DNA from 2 places in the Paraburkholderia sp. EG286B genome. Region 2 is predicted to be linked to the other one. Evidence: riboswitches for the same ligand, from Rfam matches in the RefSeq annotation. Region 2 holds a riboswitch; the other holds the start of a gene.
What was found. Region 2 has a riboswitch for manganese ahead of AB4Y42_RS10960 (TMEM165/GDT1 family protein). Riboswitches for the same ligand answer to the same signal wherever they lie in the genome.

Region 1: another riboswitch for manganese. It lies ahead of AB4Y42_RS11700 (sodium:calcium antiporter); the one in region 2 lies ahead of AB4Y42_RS10960 (TMEM165/GDT1 family protein).

Annotation. Positions count from the first base shown of each region.
Region 1 covers NZ_JBFRCF010000005.1:31,631-45,903, forward strand. Annotated here, with positions in the region: gene AB4Y42_RS11685 (MFS transporter) at 1-1,391, opposite strand, end outside; gene AB4Y42_RS11690 (TetR/AcrR family transcriptional regulator) at 1,437-2,039, opposite strand; gene AB4Y42_RS11695 (HPP family protein) at 2,204-3,292, shown strand; gene AB4Y42_RS11700 (sodium:calcium antiporter) at 3,311-4,309, opposite strand; yybP-ykoY riboswitch at 4,487-4,590, opposite strand; gene AB4Y42_RS11705 (porin) at 4,663-5,706, opposite strand; gene AB4Y42_RS11710 (class I SAM-dependent methyltransferase) at 6,012-6,695, shown strand; gene AB4Y42_RS11715 (VOC family protein) at 6,742-7,140, shown strand; gene ugpB (sn-glycerol-3-phosphate ABC transporter substrate-binding protein UgpB) at 7,347-8,693, shown strand; gene AB4Y42_RS11725 (IS4 family transposase) at 8,779-10,125, opposite strand; gene AB4Y42_RS11730 (acyl-CoA dehydrogenase) at 10,252-12,108, opposite strand; gene AB4Y42_RS11735 (helix-turn-helix domain-containing protein) at 12,215-12,994, opposite strand; gene AB4Y42_RS11740 (DinB family protein) at 13,162-13,644, shown strand; gene AB4Y42_RS11745 (hypothetical protein) at 13,920-14,273, shown strand, end outside.
Region 2 covers NZ_JBFRCF010000004.1:441,284-455,556, reverse strand. Annotated here, with positions in the region: gene AB4Y42_RS10990 (disulfide bond formation protein B) at 1-32, shown strand, start outside; gene xdhA (xanthine dehydrogenase small subunit) at 427-1,983, shown strand; gene xdhB (xanthine dehydrogenase molybdopterin binding subunit) at 1,980-4,364, shown strand; gene xdhC (xanthine dehydrogenase accessory protein XdhC) at 4,485-5,543, shown strand; gene AB4Y42_RS10970 (adenosine deaminase) at 5,584-6,645, shown strand; gene guaD (guanine deaminase) at 6,840-8,147, shown strand; yybP-ykoY riboswitch at 8,185-8,378, shown strand; gene AB4Y42_RS10960 (TMEM165/GDT1 family protein) at 8,433-9,005, shown strand; gene AB4Y42_RS10955 (DUF4136 domain-containing protein) at 9,089-9,787, opposite strand; gene pepN (aminopeptidase N) at 10,165-12,855, shown strand; gene AB4Y42_RS10945 (class 1 fructose-bisphosphatase) at 13,121-14,137, shown strand; tRNA gene AB4Y42_RS10940 (tRNA-Thr) at 14,204-14,273, shown strand, end outside.

The sequences.
Region 1 (14,273 bases), on a different contig from region 2:
GCGAGAAACGCTGCAACGAAAAGCAGCATGCCGATAATCGCAACGGTCGTCGCGAACGCGCGAGCCACCTGCGCGCTGCTCGCATCCGGCCCGGCAAGCGCAAAAAACAGGCCGCCGAGCAGCGCCACTGCGAGCGCGGCACTCACCTGCAAGAACGAGCTGACGAGCCCGGCGGCAAGACCGGACCAGCGTCGATCGACACATTCGACATTGCGCCTGACGAGCGCGGGCAGCGCCACGCCCTGGCCGAAACCGATCAGAAAGAGCGACGCGCTCAGCGCGTGCAGATGTTCGTCGTGAACAAGCATGGCAGTCCAAAATAATCCGCAGCCCTCGATCGCCATGCCGGCAGCCGCCGAACGATGCCCGAAAAGTCGCGCGATCAGCGGATTGAGCAGCGGCCCGACCAGAAAGCCGACGCCCAGTGGCAGAATACGCAAGCCGACTTCGAGCGGTGCGAGCCCGAGCGCACGCTGTACGTAAATCGCGAACATCATGAAGAACGGTGCGAGCGAATAGAAGAAGAGCGTGGCAACGAGCCCGCGCACGAGACCAGGCGCGGCGAAGATGACGGGCGGCACGAGCGCATCGCGCCCGGCGGACGCGACGCGCGCCTCGTAGCGCCAGAAGATCGCGAACAGGGGCGCGGCGGCAATGAGCGACACCCACGTCCAGACCGGCCAGCCGCGCTCGCGGCCTTCGATCAGCGGCACGACGAGCGCAGCCAGCGCCACGGCGAGCAGGACCATGCCGCCGGGATCGAGCTTCGCGGGGTGGTTCGAGCGGCTTTCACGCACGAGCCAGTACGCCGCAGGCGCGGCCGCCATCACGACTGGCAGGTTGATGAGAAAGATGCTGCGCCAGCCGAGCCCGAACACGTTGGCCGAAACGAGCACGCCGCCGAGCGCCTGGCCGGCGACCGCTGCGATCCCATAGGCGGCACCAAAGAGACTGAGCGCAAGCCCCTTCTGGTGCGCCGGAAAGAGCGCATGGATCGACGCCAGCGCCTGAGGCGCCATGACGGCCGCGGCGGCGCCCTGAAGGATGCGTCCCGTCACCAGCGCAGCGGGCGAGCTGGCGAACCCGCACACGGCCGAAGCCGCTGCGAACGCGAGGATCCCTACGAGGAAGATGCGTCGCCGTCCGTACAGGTCGCCGAGCCGGCCGCCCGTAATGAGAAAGATTGCGTAGGTCGCCGCATAGGCCGAAATCACCAGCTGCGCGATGTCGGCGCTGGCATGCAGGTCGGCCTGCATCGACGGCAGCGCGACGTTGACGATGAAGAAGTCGAGCGGCGGCAACAGCGTGCCCATCAGCAGCACCGTCAACGCCCACCAGGTGCGCGCGCCCGCTCGCGTGGGCGGCATTTCCACAGTCGAAAGGTTCGTCATGCGGCCTCCATATGGAACCATTCAGTTCCCAATTAAGCAAAAAAACTAGCGGATGGCGCCGAGCGCGATTTCAGCGATTGCATCCATCGCATTCTCGCCGGCGTCGGTCTTGCCCAGCACGCGCATGCCTTCGATCGTGCAGAGCAGGAAGCGCGCGAGATCGTCGGCATTCTGGCCGGCGGCCAGTTCGCCCGCGGCCTGGCCACGCCGGATCGCGCCGGCGAGCAGCGCCTGCATGCGCGTGAACATGTCCGTGACGCGGGCTTTCACCTCGGCGTCGAAGGGCAGACACTCGGTGGCGGCGGCTGTCACCGGGCAGCCAGCAAGCCCTTCGAGGCCGGCGGAAAGGCGCACGTAATGACGCAGCGCCTCGCGCAGCGCGGTGCGCGCCGAGGCGTGCCGCAGGTTGCGCGTGAGCCGAGCGATACCGCGCTCGGTGTAGAAGTCGAGCGCCGCGAGAAAGAGCTGGTGCTTGTCGCCGAACGCCTTGTAGAGGCTGCCGCGCGAGAGTTGCGTCCCTTCGATCAGGTCGGGCAGCGACGTTGCCGCATAGCCGCGCGCGCGAAATACCTCTAGCGCGTTCTGCACGGCTTCCTGCTCGTCGAATTCGCGTGGACGGCCGGGGCCAGAACGGGTATCGGGTTTCATGTCGTTATTGTAGACCAAACGATTCCGAATTGCCGAGAAAAAACACGCGCGGCGAATCCAAACATGCATACAGGATGAATTATATGTACGCACAGAAATATCAATTGTTGATATTCGGCGTGCGTCGGTAATCTGGCCGACATACCGACCAGCCCGCCCCAGCTATGTCCCGCATCGCGCTCATCGAATGGTTGACGAGTTTCGTGCCCAACCCGGCCGCGCCGCAATGGCGCGAGCGGGGGCGGCGCTGTGCCGGAGCGTTGATCGGCATCGCGTTCACGGGACTCGCAACCCATGTGATGTTCGGCGCGGCGGGCGACATCCCGCTGCTCGTGGCGCCCATGGGCGCGTCCGCGGTGCTGCTGTTCGGCGCGTCGGACAGCCCGCTTGCGCAACCGTGGTCGATTCTCGGCGGCAACTTCGTCTCCGCGCTGGTGGGCGTGGCGTGCGCGCAATGGATCGCGTCGCCGGTCGCGGCGGCTTCCGTGGCGGTGGCGCTCGCGATCTGCGCGATGTTCCTGTGCCGCTGCGTGCATCCGCCTTCAGGCGCGGTCGCGCTGACCGCCGTGCTCGGCGGCCCCGCTGTTCATGCGCTCGGCTTTCACTTCGTGCTCGCGCCGATCGTGTTCCAGTCCTTTGCGTTGCTCAGTGCGGCGCTCGCTTTCCACGCGCTGACCGGGCACCGCTATCCGCGCGCCGCATTTCGTCCCACGCCGGAAGCCGCTGCCGCGCCGCTTGCCGCGCTCTCGCAACATCTGCTCGAGCCGCTGGATTTTCCGCAAAAGTCGTTCGAACAACTAACTTGCGAGGAAATCATGTCGATTGGCTGTCCCGCCGTGCCAGCGACCATGGGCGCGCGGGCGGCGCACGAGATGTTCCGCCGCCACGGTGCTTCGACGCTGCCCGTGGTCGATGCGATGGATCGCGTGGTCGGCGTCGTCACGCATCACGCGCTCGGCGACCTCGCACCGGCGGCTGGCCTCAAGCGTATCTGGAACTCGCTGCGCCGCGCGGTGCTGCGCGAGTCGGCGCGCGTGGAAGAAACGGTGGAAGCCGTGATGGCGGCCGGCGTGCACGCGGTCCATCGGGCCACGCCGCTCGCGCATCTGGTACCGATCTTCATCGAGCACGCCTACCACGACATTCCGGTGATGGACGATGCGCGGCGGCTGGTCGGCGTGGTCAGGCATTCGGACATGATCCGCTGGCTCCATCACCACGCGGGCGCCGCCCAGGCCGCCGCGGCAGCCTGAGCCTGGCGCCCGGCCGCGTCACACCACGAACAGCAACGCCGCGAACACCGCATAGAGCCAGCCGACATGCGTGAGCTGACGGCTGCGTACCTTCGGCGCACGAAACGCCCACTGCAGGAACAGGATGGCGACCATCGTCGTCACGGCCGCGAGAATCGAAGGCGTGCCGAGATGCCATGGCGTGAAGAAGAGGCCGAACGCCGTGGGAATAGTGGCCTGAATCATCATCGCGCCGCTGATGTTCGCCAGTGCCAGCCGCTCCTTGCCCTGGCGCACCCAGATGATCGCGTTCATGATCTCGGGCAGCTCGGTGGCGATCGGGCTGAACAACACGGCGGTCAACTGCGGGCTCAGGCCAAGCCACGGTCCCACGGCGCCGATCTGCTGCACGAACAGATGCGAGGCCGCGAAGATCACCGCGAGCGCGCCCAGCGTCTGCAGCAGAATCCACACCATGGCCGGATTGTCGTCGTGCGGGCGCAGCTTCAGCGGCTCGAGATCGGCTTCCACCTCGCCGCTATCTTCAGCGGAAAGCTCCTTCCAGCAGTAGAACGCGTAGGCCGAGAGAAACGCGATCCCCAGTATCGGCTTGAAGCTGAACACCACGAGCCCGAGCGCGATCTTCGCGACGAAGATCGCGAGGAACCAGAGCTGGTCGCGGCGCAGACGGCGCGTATTGACGTCGACGGTAGCCGCGCGCTCGCGGCCCACGCGCTTCGCCGTCGCAAGCAACGCGAAGCCCACCACGGCATAGGCGATCGTGCTGAGCGCGAGCGGCCCGCCAATCGCGGCGCCTACGCCAATTTCCTTGTGCGCGGGATCGCCGCCGAAAGCGACGGCAACGAGCGTGACCACGCTCTCGGGCAGCGCGGTGCCGAATGCGGCGAGGATCGTGCCGGTGGCGGTTTGCGTGACCTTGAGCTTGTGGCCGAGCCACTCGACGCTATTGACGAAGGTCTCGCAGGACAGGTAGATGATGCCGGCCGCGGCAACGAGCAAGGCGAACGTCAAGATCATGACGAACGCCCCGTGGCGCAAATGAGGGGGTGATGGGGGGCGAGACGAGTCATTGTTATTGCCGTGATGTGCGAGCCGGGCACCGAAACCATGACGTATCCCTTCGCCCGGCCCGGGTGAAAGGGAAAACGTCATAGGTCTCGTCAGGCCGCGCTATTGCAGCGATTCGCTGCAATGATCCGCAATACGGCTGCCGGCGCCATGGTGCAGGGGCACCAATTATGTTGACGGCGGCGCAACGCCAAAGCCGGCGTTGCAGACTACTCCCCTAAGACAGGGGGCGATTATAGCCGAAGTTCATGGCGGCGAGCGATTTCCAGCGTGCCCGCCGCGCGCGCCTCGCACAACGCGAATCAGAACTTGTGACGCAGCCCGACCATGACCATCGCCTGCTCGTCGTTGCTTGCATCGTTGCCGAAGTCGCCGAACGAGGCGACCGCGTTGACGAACTCGCCCGTATCGGCGTCGATCGTCTTGCCCGAAGCCTTCTGGTAGCCCGCGAGCGCGTAGATATCGGTGCGCTCCGAGAGGAAGTAGTCGCCGCCCAGGCTGAACTGGTTGTAGCTCGCGTCCACGCTGTTGCCGTGCCCCTTGGTGTAGTTGTAGCCGAAGCCCACGAGCGCGACCGGCGTGACCTGATAGTTGATGAAGGCTTGGCCCGTGTTGAACTTCGTGTTGCTGTTCGCGCCGTACGCGCTCTGGTAGTTCGCGTACTCGACATTGCTGTACGCGAGGCCCGCCGTCACCGCCCCATACGTGTAGTCGCCGGCCGCGCGAATGATTTGCAGCGAATTCGCGGAGACGAAGCCGCCCGTAATGGCGGCGGAATCCACGTTGACGTCGTTGTTCGGATTCAGGCCGTCGAACGTCGCGGCCGTGCCGCCGTTGCTGTTGGCCTTGAAATAGCCCGCGCCGAAGCCGAACGGACCATGGTTGTATGCGGCCGCCACGGCCCACGTCTGCCCCGCGCCGGTGCTGCCCGGCTGGCCGCCGAACGCGTACATCGCGCTCATCTGCAGGCCACCGAAGTTGGGGCTCGCATACTTGATCGAGTTGCTGGTGCGGTAGCTGTTGTCGTAGTTGTCCATGTCGCCGGGCGTGGCGAACGCGGAGCCGAATGCGCCGTCGTTGGTGAGCGGCTGCAGCAGGTCGATGAGCGGGTCGTACTGGCGGCCGAGCGTGACGCTGCCCGCAGTGCTCGAATTGAGGCCGACCATGGCCGTGCGGCCGAACAGGCGGCCGCCCTGGCCCTGCTTGCCGTTGTCGACGTTGAAACCGCTTTCGAGCTTGAAGATCGCCGAGAGGCCGTTGCCGAGGTCCTCGGTGCCGCGCAGGCCCCAGAGGTTCGGCGACATGTTGCCGGACATCATCTGGAACGTCCCGCCCGAGCCGCGCATCGCGGCAAGTCAACGTCGGCTCACACCATCTCATTCATGAAATCACGCATGCTTTCTTATGTGTTGCGCGCTGCTCTGTGCGCTACGGTCGCCGCTGCCTTCTCAGGATGCGCGAACCTGCATCCGCAGCCCAACGGTCCCGGGGATTGCGTCGGGCCGGCCGGCTTCTGCGTGCCGTTCTTCAGTTCGTAATTCGCGACACCGGTCCTCCTGCCGTCGAGTTGGCGCGCCGTTCCGGGTCTCCGGCGGCGCGCATAATACGCGTTTCGGTGGCACAACCACGATCTGCGTTGACAAGGAGACCCATGAGTCGCGATATCCGCACCGACGCCGAAGTCCTCGCATCATGGCAGCGCAACGCGACGCCCTGGATCGCGGCCGTGCGCGGCGGCGAGATCGCGAGCCGCCGGCTCGTGACCGACGCAGCGGTGCTCGACGCCGTGCTCGCGTGCGCGCCGCGCAGCGTGATCGATCTCGGCTGCGGCGAAGGCTGGCTCGCGCTGGCGCTCGCGCGCCGCGGCGTCACCGTCACGGGCGTCGACGCGGTGCCCGAACTCGTGGAGTCTGCGCGCGCGGCGGGGCTCACGGACTGCCGCCTGCTAACCTACGAGCAGGTCGCGCAGGGCGCACTACCCTGCCGCGCCGATGCGGTGGTGTGCAACTTCTCGCTCATCGGCTCGACCAGTGTCGATGCTTTGCTGCGCGCGGCGCCCACGTTGCTGGCGCCGCAAGGCACGCTCATCGTGCAGACGCTGCATCCACTCGTGGCATGCGGCGACGAACCCTATGTCGACGGCTGGCGCGCCGGATCGTGGGCCGGATTCAGCAGTGCGTTTCGCGATGCGCCGCCGTGGTACTTTCGCACGCTCGAAAGCTGGATCGCCTTGCTCGACGAGAGCGGTTTCGACTTGCGTGCGATGCGCGAGCCGCTCGACCCGCGCAGCGGCAAGCCGGCTTCTGTCCTGTTCATGGCGCAGCGGCGCGATTGACACCAACCCGCGCGCCGCTGCAAACGAGGAGGCAAAGACGATGGCGATGATTTCTCACGTGTACATCGGCGTGAACGATTTCGAGCAGGCATTTACGTTCTATTCCCCGCTCATGCAGGCGCTGGGTTTCGTGCTGAAATTCCGCGAGCCCGACTACCCCTGGGCGGGCTGGATGGAGCCGGGCGTGCCGCGGCCGCTCTTCCTCGTCGGCCGGCCGTGGGACGGCAACGCCTCGCAACCCGGCAACGGCCAGATGGTCGCGCTGCTCGCGCCTTCGCGCGCGGCAGTCGACGCCGCCTACGCCGCCGCGCTCGCGCACGGCGGCACCGACGAAGGCGCGCACGGCCTGCGCCCGCACTATCACCCGAACTACTACGGCGCGTACTTTTGCGACCCCGAAGGCAACAAGCTCTGCGTCTGTTGCCACGATGCCGTGGACCATTGATACGCCGCGGCACGAGCCATCACACGGGCGTCCCAATCGCTGTGCTACCCTTGCGCTGCCTTGGGCCGAGGGTGCCGTGCGCGCGACCGCCGGCGGACGGCCCGATGTATCGAAGTCGAAAATCGAAGTCCTGAACCAAAGTCCCGCGCCGCGCCTCAACGCGCGCATGTGCAGGGACAACGATCAATAACAGGAAGAAGACCCAGATGAAAAAGCACGAGATACAACGCGCGGGTTCGCGCGGCCGCTTGCGCGCGCTGATCGCCGCCGTGGTGCTGGCAGGCGGCGCGCAAGCCGCGCATGCTGCCACGGAAATCCAGTTCTGGCATGCCATGGAGTCCCAGCTTGGCGAGCGCGTGAACGCGATCGCGGAGCAATTCAACGCGTCGCAGAGCGAATACAAGATCGTGCCCGTCTTCAAGGGCACCTACGACCAGACGCTCGCCGCCGGCATCGCGGCCTATCGCAGCGGCGATGCGCCCGCCATCCTGCAGGTGTACGAAGTCGGCACCGCCACGATGATGAACGCGAAGAAGGCCGTGCTGCCCGTGTACGACGTGATGAAGACCGCCGGCGTGCCGCTCGACGAAAAGGCCTTCGTGCCGACCATCGCGAGCTACTACAGCGACGCGAAGACGGGCCATCTGGTGTCGATGCCGTTCAACAGCTCGACCCCCGTGCTTTACTACAATCGCGACGCCTTCAAGAAGGCCGGCCTGCCCGACGCGCCGCCGAAAACCTGGCCCGAAGTCGCCGAAGCGGCCGCGAAGCTCAAGGCCTCGGGCATGAGCTGCGGCTTCACCACCGGCTGGCAGGGCTGGATCCAGATCGAGAACTACAGCGCGTGGCAAGGCGCACCGATCGCGACGCGCAACAATGGCTTCGACGGCCTCGATGCGCAACTCGAAATCAACAAGCCGCTGCAGGTCGCGCACATCGCCTTCCTGCAGAACATGGCGAAGCAGGGCACCTTCACCTATGTGGGCCGCAAGGATGAAGCCACCGCGAAGTTCTATAGCGGCGACTGCGGCATCATGATGGGCTCGTCGGGCGCGCTGGCGAACGTACAGCAGTATGCGAAGTTCAAGTTCGGCACCGGCATGATGCCGTACGACCCGAGCGTGAAGGGCGCGCCGCAGAACGCCATCATCGGCGGGGCGAGCCTGTGGGTGCTGGGCGGCAAGAACCCCGAGGTCTACAAGGGCGTGGCGAAGTTCCTCGCGTACCTGAGCTCGCCGGCCGTGGCCGCGAAGTGGCATCAGGACACGGGCTATCTGCCGGTGACGAAGGCCGCGTACGAACTCACGCAGCAACAGGGCTTCTACGCGTCGCATCCGGGCGCCGACACGGCCACGAAACAGATGCTCAACAAGCCGCCGCTGCCGTGGACCAAGGGCCTGCGCCTTGGCAACATGCCGCAGATCCGCACGATCGTGGACGAGGAACTCGAACAGGTCTGGACGGGCGCGAAGACGCCGCAGCAGGCGCTCGATTCGGCCAACTCGCGCGGCAACGATCTGCTCAGGCGCTTCGAGCAGCAGGCGGCGAACTGACGGTCCAACGCATGTGATGTGATCCGATGCCTCGGGCGAGGTATCGGGCAGCGCCCCAAAAGGCCGACGCGAGTCCTAATGCCGTTCAGTTAAGGTCCCGTTTCAGGTTCCGAACGGTGTAGCGGAAAGGTCTGGACTTGACGGCCCGGGCGCAAGAGCGCCCGGGCCGTTTTTTGTTGGCAAGCTGCTTGAGCCGTTCGCGCAGGCGTACAAGCAGCGCAGGAAGTTTGCCGTACGAGCGTGTCACCGCTGCCCATGACATCTCATACTGAATCGTATGAAACGCGCGGATGAAGCTCAGGTCTGCGGGTGTGCGTCCGGCCTCAAGCGCGGCCCTCGCCACCTCCAGGCGAATCAGGTTGTAGGCAATCAGCGCGCCCCAGAACTCCTGGTAGACGCCCTCGACGGTCTGGCTGCGAAGGGTCAGCGCCATCCCCAGCATCGACTGCTTCAATTCCCGGTAGCTGGTCTCGACCTGCCAGCGACGCGCGTAGCAGGACACGATCTCCGCTGCCTTGAACTGCTCCCGATCACACAGGGAACTGAGCAATACCCGTTGCCGGCCACGCGCATCGACGGCAAGCACGGCGCGGGCTTGCCAGAACTCAGGCAGTTCCGGACAGGCCTTTCGCGCCTGCGGCGAGACGCGCATGCGCACCAACTGGTCGCCGGGCTCGCCGCTGAGCACCTCCCAGCGCGTATTGGACTTGGCTGGAATGATGAAATGCCGGTTTGCGCCGCCCGAGACCGGGTTGCACAGCAGTTGGGCTGACAGAAACCCTTTGTCGAACACCGTAATGGAGTTCTGCGGCACCCGCGCAACAAGCTGGCGCGCCGAGATCATCTCGTTCACGTCGTAAGGGCCGAATTCGACGTCGCGCACCAGGTGGGTGGAAATGGCAGTAAGCGTGACTGCGCGCAACTGGGGGTAGCTGCCGACCCGGTCATGCGCGGCTGTGGACGACCCGAAATGCTCGCGGTTGACGGCACTGTCGGCCGTGCGCAGCGTGGTGCCGTCCATTGCGAACAGCGAGAATCCCTTGAAGAGGTAATGCGCCTGATCCTGCACAGACCAGTTCCTGGCGCATTCGTGAAAGAGCCACGCCAGGGGCGCCGCGCCAGTGCGCTGTCGAGCCTGGGCGATGGCGCTCTTGCTGACAAATGACGCATCGGGTGCGGGAAGCGCAAGCCCCAGTGCGTCAACGACCTCGCTGACTGACTGATGCCGGTATAGCGCCAGGGCGATCACCAGCCACACCACCTGCTGCGCAGGCAGACGGCGACGCCGGATGCTGGCGCTGCCGCTAGCCTGGACCGCCTGCTCAATCCATTCGTATGGCAGATGCTGTCCCAGCCTATCCCATTCGAATGGCGGGTGCGCTTCGACAAGCAGGGGAAGGGCGTCAACCAGCATGGCGACGAAAGTTAACATCGCCGCGACGTGTTTACAACCCCTTTGCTCCACCAACAAAAATGCCGTTCAGTTGCTTAACTGAACGGCATTACGACGCGAGTCCGGTCTTTTGGGGCGTTTTACTTTCGCTCCGTGATCGCGGCTTTAGAACCACGCGTCCTGCATGTCGAGCGTAGTGCGGTCGAGCGAGGCGAGCAAATCGAACTGCGCGCCTGTTTTCGGCAACTCCCATGCGAAGAAGTAGGCGGCCGCAGCGAGCTTGCCGCGATAGAAGTCCGCCTCCTCGCCGCTTGCCTGAGTGGGCGCTGCGAGTGCCGCGCGTGCCACGAGCGCCTGTTCGAGCCACACCCAGGCCAGCACCACGTGGCCGAACACTTCCAGGTACACCGAAGCATTGGCGAGTGTCACCGCCGGGTCGCCTGCTGCCCACAACTGCCCCGTGACTTGCGTGAGCCGCTCGAGTGCGGCTGCGAGCGCGTTCGCTTGGGTGGCCTCGTCTGCCGCGCCCGAAGCGTGTGCGCGTTCGAGCGTGGCCTGCACGCGCGCCACGAAAATCTTGAGCGCCGCGCCATCCTTGATGACGACCTTGCGGCCGAGCAGGTCGAGCCCCTGAATGCCGTGCGTGCCTTCGTGGATCGGATTGAGACGGTTGTCGCGATAGAACTGTTCGACGTTGTACTCGCGCGTGTAGCCATAGCCGCCGTGCACCTGGATGGCGAGATCGTTGGCTGCGAGACACCATTGCGAAGGCCAGCTCTTCGCGATGGGCGTGAGCAGGTCCAGCAGCAGCGAGAGCGGCTCGCGTTCCGCGCCGCTGGCGGCACCCGCTTCGTCCACGAGTTTGGCGCACCAGAGGTTGAGCGCGAGCGCGCCTTCGACATAGCTCTTTTGCGCGAGCAGCATGCGGCGCACGTCGGCGTGCTCCACGAGCCTCACCTGCGGCGAAGCCGGATCTTTGCCCGCCGCGCCCACGGGACGCCCTTGCGGACGGTTGCGCGCGTAATCGAGCGCATGCAGATAGCCGGTGTAGCCGAGCATCGTCGCGCCGAGCCCGACGCCAATGCGCGCCTCGTTCATCATGTGGAACATGTATGCGAGCCCCTGATGCGGCTCGCCCACGAGATAGCCGATCGCGCCCGCCCGGCCGCCCGGCGTGTGCCGCGTGCCCTCGCCGAAATTCAGCAGGCAGTTCGTCGTGCCGCGATAGCCCATCTTGTGATTGAGGCCCGCGAGCACGACGTCGTTGCGTTCGTCGCGCGAGCCGTCCTCGTTCACGAGGTACTTCGGCACGACGAACAGCGAGATGCCTTTGACCCCCGCAATGAGCTTGCCGTCGGGACCGGGGATCTTGGCGAGCACGAGGTGCACGATGTTCTCGGCCAGCTCGTGCTCGCCGCCTGAGATCCACATCTTGTTGCCACGCAGACGATATTGCGCGCCGAGCGGGGAATCGCATTCGAAGTCGGCGCGCGTGGCGACATCCGAAAGCGACGAACCCGCTTGGGGCTCGGAAAGGCACATCGTGCCGAAGTAGCGGCCTTCCAGTTCGGGGCGCACGAAGGTGTCGATCTGCTTTGCGCTGCCATGCGCGAGCAGCAGGTTCGCGTTGCCGATGGTGAGGAACGGATAGGCGCTCGTGCCGACGTTCGCCCCCTTGAACCACGCGAAGCCCGCCTTCTCGACGACGAGCGGCAACTGCATGCCGCCGTATTCGTAGTCCTGGCCCGCGGCCATCAGGCCTGCGTCGCTGAACGCCTGCAATGCCGTCTTCACCTCGGGGATGATCGTGACCGTTTCGCCGTCGAAGTGCGGCTCGTGCTGATCGTTCTTCTTGTTGTGCGGCGCGAAGAGGTCGGTGGCGATTTTCTCGCAGGTGTCGAGCGCGGCGTCGAAGGTCTCGCGCGTGTGGTCGGCGTAGCGCGGAATGCGCGTGAGGCTTTCGACATCGAGCCATTCGTAGAGCAGGAAGTTCAGATCGCGGCGGGAAAGGATCAGCGACATGGCGGAACGGTCTCGCATCTTGGGAGGAGAAGGCGCCTAGCGTACCTAAAATAGAACGATCGTGCTATTGGTAGTTTCGCCAGCGACGCAGAGATCCCGCGCGGCCTTACGGCTCGCCGTCGAGGTAGCGCTGCGGCGACACGCCCATGACGCGCTTGAACATCGTCGAAAACGCCGTGGGGCTGCCGTAGCCCAGTTCATACGCGACGCGCGTGACCGACTCGCCCCGGTTCAGCCGGGCAACGGCCTCGATCAGGCACGCCTGCTCGCGCCAGGCAACGAAGCTGGTTCCCAACTGTTCGCGAAAGAGTCGGGTGAAGCTGCGGCGGCTCAGCCCCGCGCGGCTCGCGGCCTCGTCGAGGCTGAGCGTCATCGACGGCGCTTCGAGCACGCCGCGGCACAGAGCGGCGAGTCGCGGCGCGTCCGGCAACGGCGCATTGAGCGCAAGCGGCGTCATGGTGGCGATCTCGTCGATTAGCAGCGCCATGATCCGTTCGGCACGCGTCATGGGCGCGTACAGCGCGGGCTGCTGCACGGCTTCCGACATCAGGTTTCTCAGCAACTGCGTCGTGCCGAGCACGCAGCAGCGCTGCGGCAGCGAGCGTGTTTCACGCAGGCTGGTGTGCACGAACGCGTTGAGCATGCGCACCTCGCCGTTCATCTGCATTTCGTGCGGGAAATTGGCCGGTAGCCAGATGGCGCATTGCGAAGGCACGATCCAGTTGCCGGCCGCCGTCGAGACCGACATCGCACCTTGCGCCGCATAGGCAAACTGGCCGCGTTCATGCGTGTGGTGAGGGTGCACGAAACCCGAGGGATAGACGCGCGCAGTCGTGATGACGTCGCGTGGGACTTCCTCGTAGCTTGCCGGAATGGTTGCTGACATGGCCCGAAATGTTGCTCGATTGACCTGATCGCGAGTGCGGGACGGAAAGCGAAAATTTAGCATGGAGGTGCTCGTATGCGCCCCGGCTTACGGAGCGCGTCCCGACCAGTGCAGAGCAATCCGGTTCAATCGACAAGGAGGCGTGGATGCCGCTATCCAATCAAATCATGCTGGCCCGATATACCCAATGGGCGAACGAAGTCATTTATGACGTCGTTGCGCGCCTGCCGGAGGAAGAGGTCGTGGCCACGCGCGCCATGACCTTCGGAAGTTACCTGCGCGCGTTGGGGCATGGCTATGCCGTGGGCGCGATTTTCAGGGCGCACCTCGAGCAGCGCGATCACGGCTTCACCGAGCGCCTCCTGCCGGATACCACGACCCTCCCTGAGCTGCGAACCATGCAGCGCGATCTGGACGCCTGGTACCTGGCGTGGATGGGCGGCTTGAGCGAAGCGCAAGCCGACGAGGTGGTGCATTTTCAGTACATCGGCGGCCCAGAGGGCGTCATGTCGCGCGCTCAGATCTTTTTGCATGTCGTCAATCACTACACGTTTCACCGCGGCTTTATCGTCGAGACGTTGCGCCGAATGGTGGTCGATGTGCCGGCCACCGATATCACGGTTTATCTCCGCGATCACGCGTCCGAATAAATGGGGATCGAGTTGAAAACAGGAAGAAAACAGGAGTAAATCGCTGCAAACGTTTGCAAATACTTGTCCCGTAAAGGGTTTCCTGAAGTTTATTGATTTGCTGCCGTAAACTCGTGCGCGGGTCCCGATTTTTCTGTCGAGCCCGCCAACGAGTCGCGCCGACGCCATTAGGCGGCTCTTTTTGCAGCCGAAACCCTTCAGGCGCATCAAGGTCCACCAGCCGCCGCCGCATTAACGCCTACCTGCAACTTTTTTTCCTGATCCAAGTGTCGTTCATGCTGGCAGATTCGCCGGGTCGCGCGCAGTCGTTTCGACCGTCCGGCTCGCAACCGCGTGTGGCCATTCGTGCGCTCGACGACGTCGCGCGCGCCGCTGACGCGGTGATGTATTCCACGCTCGTCCTCTCCGCCATCGCGGCAGTACTGATCGGCTTCGTCTATTACGAACTGCAGCTCGCGCTCGTAGGCGCCGCGCTGTTCCTCGGCGCCGGCAGCTTCGTGTTTTTCTGCGCGCGCGGCACCGCGCTTTCGCGCGTCGTGCTCACGCTCGCCAATGCCGCGCTCGTCGCGCTGCATATCCAGGCGGCGCACGGCGTCACCGAATTCCATTTCGGCGTGTTCGTGCTGCTG
Region 2 (14,273 bases):
GCCAGGTGTCGTGGCCCGGCATCCGCCGCTGACCGGCTAGAGCGCACGGCGCAGGCGCGCCGCGCCTGGTCGAGCTCCACTGGCCCTTCCGGCTCACCCGCCTCATCCGCCGCCCGGCCATCGGGCGGCGCGCCCCGACAGCGCGATTTGCGCGTCAGGCTCGCACGGCAGGCTCGAATCGCGCACGACTTCCGCACCTTCCCCCGCCCTTCCGGCGCGCTCGCCGCACGCGGTGGCCTTGCACGGCCATACACGCTGTGACGGCGTCATGACCCAACTCACATAACCCCCATCTTGCGGGGGAAATACTTTCCTGCGGCAAGCGGTGCTATCTTCGGAACTGGATGGCGATCTACGTGCGCGAGGCCGGTGTTGGCGCGCCCCTCTCGTAACGCGCGCCTGATCCGCAATGTCCCCGGGTTCACCATGACAACGCAAACCATCCGCTTCCTCCACCGAGGCGCCGTGCACGAAGTGCGCGACCTGCCTCCCACGCGCACGGTGCTTCAGCATCTGCGCGAGGATCTGCATGCCTGCGGCACCAAGGAAGGCTGCGCGGAAGGCGACTGCGGCGCGTGCACCGTGGTTGTGGGCGAACTCGACAGCGCAGGCCGTCTCACGCTCAAGGCCGTCAACGCCTGTATCCAGTTCCTGCCGACCCTCGACGGCCGCGCGCTCTACACCGTCGAAGACCTGCGCCAGCCGGACGGCGCACTGCACCCGGTCCAGCAGGCGATGGTCGATTGCCACGGCTCGCAGTGCGGCTTCTGCACACCGGGCTTCGTCATGTCCTTGTGGGCGCTGTACGAGAACCAGCCTGCCGGCGCGGGCCTGCCGACCCGCGAGGAGATCAACGAGGCGCTCTCGGGCAACCTGTGCCGCTGCACCGGCTACCGTCCGATCATCGAAGCGGCGCTGCGCATGTTCGACGAAACCTGCCATGCACGCGTGGCGCTCGATCGCGCTCGCGTCGAGGCGCAGCTGCGCGCGCTGCGGCGCACCGGCACCTTCGAATATCGCGGCCCCGACGTGCGAGGCGCCGTGCACGGCGCAAGCACGTTCTACGCGCCGCGCACGCTCGCCGACTTCGCGGCGCTGCGTGCCGCGCATCCTGACGCGCGCGTGCTCGCGGGCAGCACCGATATCGGCCTGTGGGTCACGAAGCAGTTCCGCGACCTTGGCGACCTCATCTACACCGGCAACGTCGCGGAACTGACGAGCGTTTCGCGCGACGCCCAGACGCTCACGATCGGCGCGGCCGTTTCGCTCGAAGAGGCCTACGCCGCGCTCGCCATCGATTACCCCGAACTCGCGGAACTGTGGGCGCGCTTCGCCTCGCTGCCCATCCGCAACGCGGGGACGCTCGGCGGCAACGTCGCGAACGGCTCGCCGATCGGCGACTCGATGCCCGCGCTGCTCGCGCTCGACGCCACGCTCGTGCTGCGCCGCGCGGCGCGCGTGCGCACGCTGCCGCTCGCGGCCTTCTACACGGGCTACCAGCAGAACGCGCTCGAAGCCGGCGAATTCGTCGAAGCGGTCCGCGTGCCCCGGCCCGCGCCGACACTGCGCTTTCGCACCTACAAGGTCTCGAAACGCTACGACCAGGATATCTCGGCGGTATGCGCCGCATTTGCACTCGACGTGCGCGAGGACGGCACACTCGCGAGCGCGCGGATCGCCTACGGCGGCATGGCCGCGATCCCGCAGCGCGCCACGCACGCCGAAGCCGCGCTCACCGGCGCACGCTGGGACGAAGCCAGCGCCCAGCGCGCGATGGATGCGCTCGCCACCGACTATCAGCCGCTCACGGACATGCGCGCGAGCGGCGCGTACCGCCTGAAGGTCGCGCGCAATCTGCTGTGGCGCTGCTGGCTCGAAACGCGCGACGAGGCTCCGCTCGCGCTGTGCGACGTCAACGCGTTCGCTTTCACCGAAAGCGACGACGACGGCCTCGTCGACGCTGCCGCCGGAGTCACGCCATGAACGATCAGGCCGAAGCGCTCGTCATGCGCCCGCGGAAAGGCGATGAGCACGCCCACGAGCGCGCGCTCGGCGCGCCGCTGCCGCACGAATCCGCCGATGCACACGTGAGCGGCGAGGCGCGCTACACCGATGACATCCCCGAACTGCACGGCACCGTGCACGCGGCGCTCGGCCTTGCGCGCCATGCGCACGCGCGCATCGTCGCGCTGGATCTCGAACGCGTGCGCTCGTCGCCGGGTGTGCTTGCGGTGCTGACGGCCGCCGACATCCCCGGCGAGAACGACTGCGGCCCGGTCGTGCACGACGATCCGGTGCTCGCGAGCGACGTCGTGCAATATCTCGGGCAGCCCGTGTTCGCGGTGATCGCCACGAGCCACGAACTCGCGCGCCGCGCCGCGGCGCTCGCCGCGAGCGAAGACGTCGTGCGCTACGCGCCGCTCGAGCCCGTGCTCAGCATCGAAGAGGCCCGCACGCGCCAGCACTACGTGCTGCCGCCGCTGCGTCTCGTGCGCGGCGCGCCCGATGCGGCGCTCGCCGCTGCGCCGCATCGCCTCGCGGGCACGTTTGCCGTGGGCGGCCAGGAGCAGTTCTATCTCGAAGGCCAGGTGGCCTACGCGCTCCCGCAAGAGCAGACCGGCATGCTCGTCTACAGCTCGACGCAGCACCCGAGCGAAATGCAGCAGGTCGTCGCGCATCTGCTCGGCTGGCCCGCGCATCGCGTCGCCTGCGAATGCCGGCGCATGGGCGGCGGCTTCGGCGGCAAGGAATCGCAGTCGGCGCTGTTCGCGTGCGTCGCGGCGCTCGCGGCACACAAGCTGCAGCGCCCCGTGAAGCTGCGCGCGGATCGCGACGACGACTTCATGATCACCGGCAAGCGCCACGATGCGCTCTACACATACGAAGCGGGCTACGACGACGCAGGCAGGCTGCTCGGCGCGCGCGTGGAGATCGCGCTGCGCGCGGGCTATTCCGCCGATCTTTCGGGCGCGGTCGCCACGCGCGCGGTCTGTCACTTCGACAACGCCTACTTTCTGCCGGACGTCGAAATCGTCGCGCTCTGCTGCAAGACGAACACGCAGTCGAATACCGCGTTTCGCGGCTTCGGCGGCCCGCAAGGCGCGCTCGTGATGGAGGTGATGCTCGACGAGATCGCCCGGGCGCTGGGCCGCGATCCGCTCGATGTGCGGCGCGCGAACTATTACGGCAACGGCGAGCGCGACGTCACGCCTTACGGCCAGCGCGTGGAGGACAACGTGCTCGCGCCGCTCACCGACGAACTGCTCGCGTCGAGCCGCTATCACGAGCGCCGCGCGGCCATCGCCGCGTACAACCGCACGAGCCCCGTGCTCAAGCGCGGCCTGGCGCTCACGCCGGTCAAGTTCGGCATCTCGTTCAACGTGCCGCATCTGAACCAGGCGGGCGCGCTCGTGCATGTGTATCGCGACGGCTCGGTGCTCGTGAACCACGGCGGCACCGAAATGGGCCAGGGGCTCAACACCAAGGTCGCACAGGTCGTGGCGGGCACGCTCGGCTTGCCGCTCGCACGCGTGCGCGTGAGCGCCGCCGATACCTCGAAGGTCGCCAATACGTCGGCGACGGCGGCCTCGACGGGCAGCGACCTCAACGGCAAGGCCGCCGAGGATGCCGCGCTCACGATCCGCGCGCGCCTCGCCGCGTTCGCGGCGGCACAATACGGCTGCGCAGCCGAAGACGTCGCGTTCGACGATGGCCTGGTGCGAGCGAACGGCAAGGCGATCGCCTTTGGCGAATGCGTCGAACTCGCATACATGAAGCGTGTGCAACTGTGGTCCGATGGCTTCTATGCCACGCCCAAAGTGCATTGGGACGCGCGCACGCTCACCGGCCATCCGTTCTACTACTTCGCCTATGGCGCGGCGGTGTCCGAAGTGGTCGTCGACACGCTCACGGGCGAATGGAAGCTCGTGCGCGCCGATGTGCTGCACGACGCGGGCCAGTCGATCAATCCGGCCATCGATCTCGGCCAGGTGGAAGGCGGCTTCATTCAGGGCATGGGCTGGCTCACCACCGAGGAGCTTTGGTGGAACCGCGACGGACGGCTCATGACGCATGCCCCGTCCACTTACAAGATTCCGGCGGTAAGCGACACGCCAGAGGCGTTCGACGTGAAGCTCTATCGCAGCGGCGGCAACTGCAATGTCGAACCGACCGTGTTCCGCTCGAAGGCCGTGGGCGAGCCGCCGCTGCTGTTGCCGTTCTCGGTATTTCTCGCGATTCGCGACGCCGTGGGCGCGGCGGTGCCCGAGGCGCGCGAGGCCGCGCCGCTGCGCGCGCCCGCGACGCCTGAAGCAATTCTCGATGCGCTGGACGCGCTGCGGGAAAACCACCGCAAAATGGACTGACCGCGCGCGAACCTGCCGGCGCCTCGCACACTCCAACCGCGAAGCGCAGCCCGCGCGAAGCCACGAAGATTAACCGGCGGCACAGGCGAGAACGTGCCGCCCCGTAGGGAGAAGCGCCAGATGCAAACCTGGCTTTCCGATCTGCAGCAACTGCTCGCGCACGGCGACGCCGCCGTGCTGGTCACCGTTACGCGCGTCGAGGGATCGGCGCCGCGCGAGGCCGGCACGAAGATGATCGTCACGCGCGAAGCGGCCCGCCACACCATCGGCGGCGGCCACCTCGAATGGAAGGCCATCGAAATCGCGCGTCAGGTGCTGCGCGACGGCATGCGCACGCCGCACGCGCGGCGCCTCGAGCGCCTCGCGCTCGGGCCGAGCCTCGGCCAGTGCTGCGGCGGCGCCGTGGTGCTCGCGTTCGAGCGCCTCGACGTGGCCGACCTCGGCTGGCTCGCCACGCTCGCGCGCCGCCTCGCGGCAGGCGCGTCGACCGTGCGTAGCGTATCATTTCGCTCCTCGCGGAACGGGAGCCCGGAAGGTGAAGGCACCGCAGCCGATCCGGCCATGCTTTCCGAGCCGGAGCCGGGCGTGGAAGCGCCCGACTGCCTGCTGTGGGAAACGGGCGGCGCACTGCTCCTCACCGAAACCATCGCGCCGAACGACTTTCCCGTCGTGCTGTTCGGCGCGGGCCACGTGGGCGCAGCGCTCGTGCGCGTGCTCGGCACGCTGCCCTGCCGCGTGCTGTGGGTCGACGAGCGCGACGCCGCGTTTCCGACGCCCGAGGCGTTCGCGCTGCTGAACGCGCCCAACGTCGCGATCGACGCCAACGACGCGCCCGACGAAGCCGTCGACACGGCCCCGCCCGGCACGAGCTTCATCGTGATGACGCACGATCATTCGCGCGACCTCGATCTCGCCGAGCGCATCCTGCGCCGCGGCGACTTCGTGTTCTTCGGCATGATCGGCTCGCACACGAAGCGCAAGCAGTTCGAGCACCGGCTCGCCGCGCGCGGCATCGATCCCCTGCAGATCGCGCGCATGAACTGCCCGCTCGGCGTGGACGGCATCGTCGACAAGTCGCCCGAAGTCATCGCCGTGTCGGCCGCCGCGCAACTGCTGCAGGCGATCGAAGCGGCGAAGCGGGCGAGCGCGGCGCATGCCCCCGCCACCCATTCCGCGTGATGTCAAACACTGAAGAACCCGAAAGCTAATCGAACCGAACATGACGATCACGACCACCGCCAATACCGCCGCCAACGCAAAGGCGCTCGTCGACAAGGCCGCCAATGCGCCGAAGGCCGAGCTGCACATCCATATCGAAGGCTCGCTCGAACCCGAGCTGATCTTCGCGCTCGCCCAGCGCAACAATGTCAAGCTCGCCTACGACTCGATCGACGCGCTGCGCGCCGCCTACGCGTTCACCGACCTGCAGTCGTTCCTCGACATCTACTACGCGGGCGCGAGCGTGCTGCTCTCGGAGCAGGACTTCTACGACATGACGATGGCGTACTGCGAGCGCGCGCTCGCCGACAACGTCGTGCACACCGAAATTTTCTTCGATCCGCAGACGCATACCGAACGCGGCGTGCCGATCGAAACCGTGGTCGCTGGCATCGACCGCGCGCTTGCCGACGCCGAAAAGCGCGGCCTCACGAGCAAGCTGATCCTGTGCTTCCTGCGCCACCTGAGCGAAGCCGATGCGCTCGCCACCTTTGAAGCCGCGCGCCCGCTGTTCGAGCGCTATGCGCGCCTGATCGGCGTGGGCCTCGACTCGTCGGAGCGCGGTCATCCGCCTTCGAAATTCGAGCGCGTGTTCGAGAAGGCGCGGGCGTTGGGGCTGAAGCTCGTCGCGCACGCAGGCGAGGAAGGCCCGCCCTCCTATATTTACGAAGCGCTCGACCTGCTCAAGGTCGACCGCGTCGATCACGGCGTGCGCAGCATCGAAGACGCGGCGCTCGTCACGCGTCTGGCCGACACGCGCGTGGCGCTCACGGTGTGCCCGCTCTCGAACACCAAGCTGTGCGTGTTCGACGACATGACGCAGCACACGCTCAAGGCCCTGCTCGACAAGGGCGTCGCAGTGACCGTCAATTCCGACGATCCCGCCTACTTCGGCGGCTACGTCAACGAGAACTACCGCGCCATCATCGAAGCGCTCGAGCTCGACGACGACGAGGTGTACACGATCCTGCGCAACGGCTTCGAGGCTTCGTTCGTGACGCCCGAAGAGCGCGCCGCGCTGATCGCGAAGCTCGACGCGAACTGGAGTCGCGCAACGGCTTAGGGCCTGCACCCAGGCGCTAACTAAAAACGCGGACTCGTCCGCACAGCAAGCCCCAGCCCGGGCTGTCACACGAATCCGGTCCAGCGCGCGAGCGCCGGACCGTGGGCCCTTGCGCGCCGCAATTTCAGGAGCGGCATGCGTGATGCGGGGCATGCATTGGACGATTACCTGAATTTATCGGAGACGAAGTTCCCATGACTCAATCGGCTTACCGCGCAAAACTGTTGACGTTCACCGGCGACCCTGCGCAATCGTCCGACGCCGCTGTCTTTGACGAAGACGGCGTCGTGATCGTCGAAGACGGCCACGTGGTCGCCTCGGGCGCGTGGTCCGCGCTCAAGTCGCGCGTCGATGAAAACGCGACGGTCCACAATCTGCGCGACAAGCTGATCGTGCCTGGCTTCATCGACACGCACATCCACTATCCGCAGACTGACATGATCGCCTCGCCCGCGCCGGGTCTGCTGCCGTGGCTGAACACGTACACGTTCCCGACCGAGCGCGGCTTCGAAAACGAAGCGGTGGCGCAGGACACGGCGCGCTTTTTCGTCGACGAGCTGCTCGCCTGCGGCACGACCACGGCGCTCGTGTACTGCACCGTGCACAAGCAGTCCGCCGACGCGCTCTTTACCGCGAGCGAAGCGAAGAACCTGCGCATGGTCGCGGGCAAGGTGCTGATGGATCGCCATTGCCCCGAGTTCCTGCGCGACACGCCGCAAACGGGCTACGACGACAGCGCCGAGCTGATCGAGCGCTGGCACAACCGCGGGCGCCAGATGTACGCGCTCACGCCGCGCTTCGCGCCCACTTCGACCGAAGCGCAGCTCGAAGCGTGCGGCGCGCTCGCGAAGGCGCATGGCGACATCTTCATCCAGAGCCACGTGGCCGAGAACCCGGACGAGGTGAAGTGGGTCAAGGAACTGTTCCCGGGCCATCGCAGCTACCTCGACGTGTACGATCACTACGGACTCCTGCGCAAGCGGGCCGTGTACGGCCACTGCATCTGGCTCGACGATGAAGACCGCCGCCGCATGGCAGATACGGGCACGGTCGCGGCGCACTGCCCGACCTCGAACCTGTTCCTCGGCAGCGGCCTGTTCGACTTCGACAAGGCCGGCGAATCGTCGATGCCGGTGACGCTCGCCACCGACGTGGGCGGCGGCACCTCGTTCTCCATGCTGCAAACCATGAACGAGGCGCACAAGGTCGCGCGCATGGGCGGCCACCACCTCACGGCCACGCGCATGTTCTGGCTGGCGACAGCGGGCGCGGCGCAGGCGCTCGATCTCGCCGACAAGATCGGCACGCTCGCGCCCGGCAGCGAAGCGGACTTCGTCGTGCTCGACGCGCAGGCCACGCCGCTGCTCGCGCGGCGCACGGCACGCGCCGAATCGTTGGAAGAATTGCTGTTCGCGCTCGCCCTGCTCGGCGACGACCGCGCCGTGTTCGAGACCTACGCGGCAGGCAAGCGCGTGCACAGCCGCGCCGGCACGCGCCGCTGAAAGCCCCGCCCAGCGCGGGGTTGCAGGCAAAAGCGCGATACTATGATCCGCGCTTCATTGGGGAGTAGCCGCCTCGCATCGCGCCGCAGCGCCGGTCTTCGGATCCGGGGCTTGCCGCGCGCGAATTCGCGGGGGCGTCCGTCAACAGACCTGGCTTGTACGGCCATGGCGGACGCGGCCTTTGTCCCGGGCCTGGCGAGACCGATGACCCATGTCCGCCGCAACAGGGCCCGGCGGTTCGTGGGTCGTCGCTCGCAGACACACGGCCCGAGGATCCATCAGAACGTGAACCAAGCCTTCCTGGTCTCGGCCGGCGCAGTCGCGCTCGCCGAAATCGGCGACAAGACGCAGTTGCTCTCGCTCGTGCTCGCGGCGCGCTACCGCAGACCGCTGCCGATCATCCTCGGCGTGCTCGTCGCGACGCTCGTCAATCACTCGGGCGCGGGCGCGCTCGGCACGTGGCTCGGCGCGTTCGTGACGCCTGGCGTCATGCGCTGGGCGCTCGCCGCCTCGTTCGTCGCCATGGGGCTCTGGATCCTCGTACCGGACAAGCTCGATGAAGGCGAGGCGAACGTGAACCGCTCGCAGCTCGGCGTGTTCGGCGCCACGGTGGTGACCTTCTTTCTAGCGGAAATGGGCGACAAAACGCAGATCGCGACCGTGGCGCTCGCCGCGCGCTTTCACGACTTCTTCGGCGTGGTGGCGGGCACGACGCTCGGCATGATGATCGCCAATGTGCCCGCGATCCTGCTCGGCGACCGCTTCGCCCACAAGCTGCCGACGAAACTCGTGCATGCCGTTGCGGCGGTGCTGTTCGTCGTACTCGGCGTGCTCGCGATTCTGGGCGTGGGGTTCTGACGTGCCGTCGCGCATGGCATAAAAAAACGCGCCGGACAGAAGTTCCGACGCGTCGCCTGGTGGGCGGGCACGACGATGCGTGCCTATTTCGCCGGCGCGTTCCCCGTCGCGGCCGCACTGCCCTGCCCCGCACCCGCCGGAGCCGCAGCTGTCTCGTTCGGCGCGCCGCCATTCTTGCCGACCGGAATCTTGACCTCCGTGACCGTGCCGTTGGCCAGCGGGAAATTCCCCAGCGCGCTCTGCACGAGAAAGGGCATCACGCGTACGAGCGAGGGATCGTCGCCCGAAGTGCGCGCCTGCACGTTATAGACCTCCTTGCCGCTCGCCTTTTCCGTGATGCGAATCGCGAGCGCATGCGAATACACGGGATAGCTCTGGTTCACGTAGGCGGGCTGATAAGGTCCCCATGCGCCCCACGGGTTCCACGGCCCCCAGTACGGGCCCGGCCAGGGGTTGTAGAACACGGGCTGCGCGACCGTCACCGTGTCGGTGCGGCTGCCGTAGGCGAGGCCCACGAGATAGCGCGCCTGCGGCTCGGCCACGAGGCGGAATGCGTGCATGGCGAGCCCGTTGGCGACGAACTGCTCGTAGGTGCTCTGCTCGATGCTCTGGTTCTGCTCGGGGCTGCGTTTGAACGCGAAGGTGCGCGTGGCGTCACTGCCGCCGTCCCATGCGGAGAAGGCGGTCACCTGGCTCGTCACGTAGGTCGTGCAGCCGGAGAGCGTGAGGGCGAGCGCCGCCAGCATCAGGAGGGCGCGGCGGGTCCATCTGTCGTGCATCATGGTCTTCTCGTAGCAGGGTTGCTTCAGTTGGAAAAGTGCAGTCGTGGGGGCCGCTCTCTCCGATACGATCTTTGCGCCGCGCTTATTCCGTGTCCGATCCGTGCGCATTCCACGCCGGTCGTGTCCTGTTTTGCGTTCAGCCAGCTGCGCGGCAGGGCCTGATCATACTGACTCGTGGCGCGGCGCGAAAGTTCGGCGACCGGGCCCCGACGGACAAAGCGGCCCGAGCCTTTGTACAATGGGGCGATCCGCCGCGCTCCCGCGACGGCAGGCAGCGCCCGGCGGGCGCACACGCCGCCGCGGCCGGCCCATTCGATCCACACCGAGCGATCCACACCGATCGATCCACCCCGATCCGACACGCCCCTATCCAGACCATGTCCGATACCGCCACGCCCACCGTGATCCGCCGCGAAGACTACGCGCCGCCCGCGTTTCTGATCGATACCGTCGACCTCGAATTCGACCTCGTGCCCGAGCGCACGATCGTCAAGAGCACGTTGCGCGTGCGTCGCAATCCCGACGCGCAACCCACCTCGCACCTCGAACTCATGGGCGAGCAGCTCGAATTCATCGGCGCGGCGATCGACGGCAAGCCTTACGCGAATGTCCGCGCGCACGAACACGGGCTCACGATCGAGAACGTGCCCGAGGCCTTCGAGCTCACGCTCACCGGCGCGTGCGCGCCCGCCGCCAACACCACGCTCTCGGGCCTGTACGTGTCGAGCGGCAACTTCTTTACGCAGTGCGAGGCCGAAGGGTTTCGCCGCATCACCTGGTTCCTCGACCGGCCCGACGTGATGGCGACCTACACGGTCACGCTGCGCGCCGACAAGACCGCGTACCCGGTGCTGCTCTCGAACGGCAACCTGATCGCCGAAGGCGAGCTGCCCGATGGCCGTCACTATGCGAAATGGGAAGACCCGTTCCGCAAGCCGAGCTATCTGTTCGCGCTCGTGGCGGGCAAGCTCGTGGCGCTGGAAGAGCGCATCCAGAGCGGCTCGGGCAAGGAAAAGCTGCTGCAGGTCTGGGTCGAGCCGCACGATCTCGACAAGACGCGCCACGCGATGGACTCGCTCATCCACTCGATCCACTGGGACGAACAGCGCTTTGGCCTCGAACTCGATCTCGACCGCTTCATGATCGTCGCCGTGAGCGACTTCAACATGGGCGCGATGGAGAACAAGGGGCTCAACATCTTCAATACGAAGTACGTGCTCGCGAATCCGGAAACGGCCACCGATGTCGACTTCGCCAACATCGAGGCCGTGGTCGGCCACGAGTACTTCCACAACTGGACCGGCAACCGCGTGACCTGCCGCGACTGGTTCCAGCTGAGCCTGAAGGAAGGCCTCACGGTGTTCCGCGACCAGGAGTTCTCGGCGGCGATGTCGGGCGGCGACGAGAACGAGGCGGCGCGCGCGACCAAACGCATCGAAGACGTGCGCGTGCTGCGCCAGATGCAGTTCGCCGAAGACGCAGGCCCGATGGCACATCCGGTGCGCCCCGAGAGCTACGTCGAGATCAACAACTTTTACACGATGACCGTCTACGAAAAAGGCGCGGAAGTCGTGCGGATGTATCAGACGCTGCTCGGACGCGACGGCTTCCGCAAGGGCATGGACCTGTACTTCCAGCGCCACGACGGCCAGGCCGTGACCTGCAACGACTTCCGCGCCGCGATGGCCGACGCCAACGGCCGCGACCTCGCGCAATTCGAACGCTGGTATAGCCAGGCGGGCACGCCGCGCGTGAGCGTGAGCACGAGCTACGACGAAGGCACGCGCTGCTACAGCGTGACGCTCACGCAGGGCTACGCCAACGGCTCGCCCGCCGCGCGCGAAACGCAGAAGGGCCCGCTGCACATTCCGTTTGCAATCGGCCTGATCGGCGCGGACGGCGCGGACCTGCCGCTGCGCCTCGAAGGCGAAGCCGCCGCGCACGGCACGACGCGCGTGCTGGAGCTGACCGACACGCAGCAGACCTTCACGTTCGCCGACGTGATGGCCAAGCCCCTGCCCTCGCTGCTGCGCAACTTCTCGGCGCCGGTCATCGTCGACTACGACTACGGCAACGACGAACTCGCGTTCCTGCTCGCGCACGACAGCGATGCGTTCAATCGCTGGGAAGCGGGCCAGCGCCTCGCCACGCGGGAACTGCTCGCGCTCGCCGGACGCGCCGCCGCGGGCCAGCCGCTCGAAATCAACGACGCGCTCGTCGATGCGTTCCGCCGCGTGCTGACCGACGAATCGCTCTCGCCGTCGTTCCGCGAGCTGGCGCTCATGCTGCCCTCGGAAACGTATCTCGCCGAGCAGATGACCGAATCCGATCCGGCCGCCGTGCATGCCGCGCGCCAGTTCGTGCGCAAGCAACTGGCAACGGCGCTGCAAGGTGAATGGCTCGCCGCCTATGAGCGCAATATCACGCCGGGCGCGTACGAGCCGACGCCCGAGGGGGCTGGGCACCGCGGCTTGAAGAACCTCGCGCTCTCGTATCTCTCGGAGCTCGACGACTCCGCGCAAGCGGTGCGGCTCGCCACGGCGCAATACGACGCCGCGAACAACATGACCGACCGTTCGGCGGCGCTCTCGGCGCTGTTGAACGTGCAGGCGGCCACGGGCGGCGACGTCGCTCGCCGCGCGCTCGAAGACTTCTACGTACGCTTCGAGAAGGAACCGCTCGTGATCGACAAGTGGTTCGCGCTGCAAGCCACGCAACGGGGCACGGCGCAACGCCCGGCCATCGAGACGGTGCGCGCGCTCATGGGCCACCCGGCGTTCAACATCAAGAACCCGAACCGCGCACGCTCGCTGATCTTCAGCTTCTGCGCAGCGAACCCCGCGCAGTTCCATGCCGCCGACGGCTCGGGCTACGCATTCTGGGCCGACCAGGTGATCGCGCTCGACGCGCTCAATCCGCAGGTCGCGGCGCGCCTCGCCCGCAATCTCGAACTATGGCGCCGCTTCACGCCCGCGCTGCGTGACGCGATGCGCACGGCGCTCGAGCGCGTCGCCGCTGAGGCCAAATCGCGCGACGTACGCGAGATCGTCGAAAAAGCGCTGGCTTGATCAGACGAAACCGGACGAAGCGGCACACCACGCGCGGCGCCTGAGCAGCGCCGCGCGGCGACCCATGAACCGGCCGGCGCGCCGGTTTTTTTGCGCATTTTTTTCACGATTATTTTGGCGGTGCGCCGCGACCGGGCACCGCGCCCAAAGCCGCGCCAGCCAACCCGGCCGGGCCCCGGCGCTTTATTTTGCGCGGCTGTGCGGCGGGCGGTCACAGTCGAGCGGGTAGAATTGCGCTATTCCCAAGCGTATCCGGAGTACTGCAATGGCTTTGCAACGTCGCACCACCCTCACCAAGTACCTGATCGAGCAGCAGCGCCAGCACAGCAACCTGCCCGCCGACCTGCGTCTCCTGATCGAAGTCGTCGCGCGCGCGTGCAAGGCGATCAGCTTCAACGTCAGCAAGGGCGCGCTCGGTGACGCCCTCGGCACGGCCGGCAGCGAGAACGTCCAGGGCGAAGTGCAGAAGAACCTCGACATCCTCTCGAACGAGATCCTGCTCGACGCCAACGAATGGGGCGGCAACCTCGCCGCGATGGCCTCGGAGGAAATGGAAACGTTCTTCCCGATCCCGGCCAACTATCCGAAGGGCGAATACCTGCTCGTGTTCGATCCGCTCGACGGCTCGTCGAACATCGACGTGAACGTGTCGATTGGCACGATCTTCTCGGTGCTGCGCTGCCCGGACGGCCAGCAGGCGACCGAGGAATCGTTCCTGCAGCCCGGCACGAAGCAGGTCGCCGCGGGCTACGCCGTATACGGCCCGCAAACGGTGCTCGTGCTCACGACCGGCCACGGCGTGAACTGCTTCACGCTCGACCGCGAACTGGGCTCGTGGGTGCTCACGCAAAGCGACATGCGCATTCCGGAAGAGACGCGCGAATACGCGATCAATGCGTCGAACGCACGCCACTGGTATGAGCCGGTGCAGAAGTACATCGGCGAGCTGAACGCCGGCAAGGACGGCGCGCGCGGCGAGAACTTCAACATGCGCTGGATTGCCTCGATGGTCGCGGATGTGCACCGCATTCTGAACCGCGGCGGCATCTTCATGTACCCGGCCGACAAGCGCGATCCGTCGAAGCCCGGCAAGCTGCGCCTGATGTACGAAGCGAACCCGATGTCGTTCATCGTCGAACAGGCGGGCGGCATGGCGACCAACGGCGAAGAGCGCATTCTCGAGATCCAGCCGAAGAGCCTGCATGAGCGCGTCGCCGTATTCCTCGGCTCGAAGAACGAGGTCGAGCGCGTCACGCGCTACCACCACGAAGCGAAAAAATGAAAAAAGAGGAGGGAAGGGCTTGCATAGTTCGCGGGGACTTCCTATAATCTTTCTTCTCTGATGCACGCCGGAATAGCTCAGACGGTAGAGCAGCGCATTCGTAATGCGAAGGTCGGGGGTTCGATTCCTCTTTCCG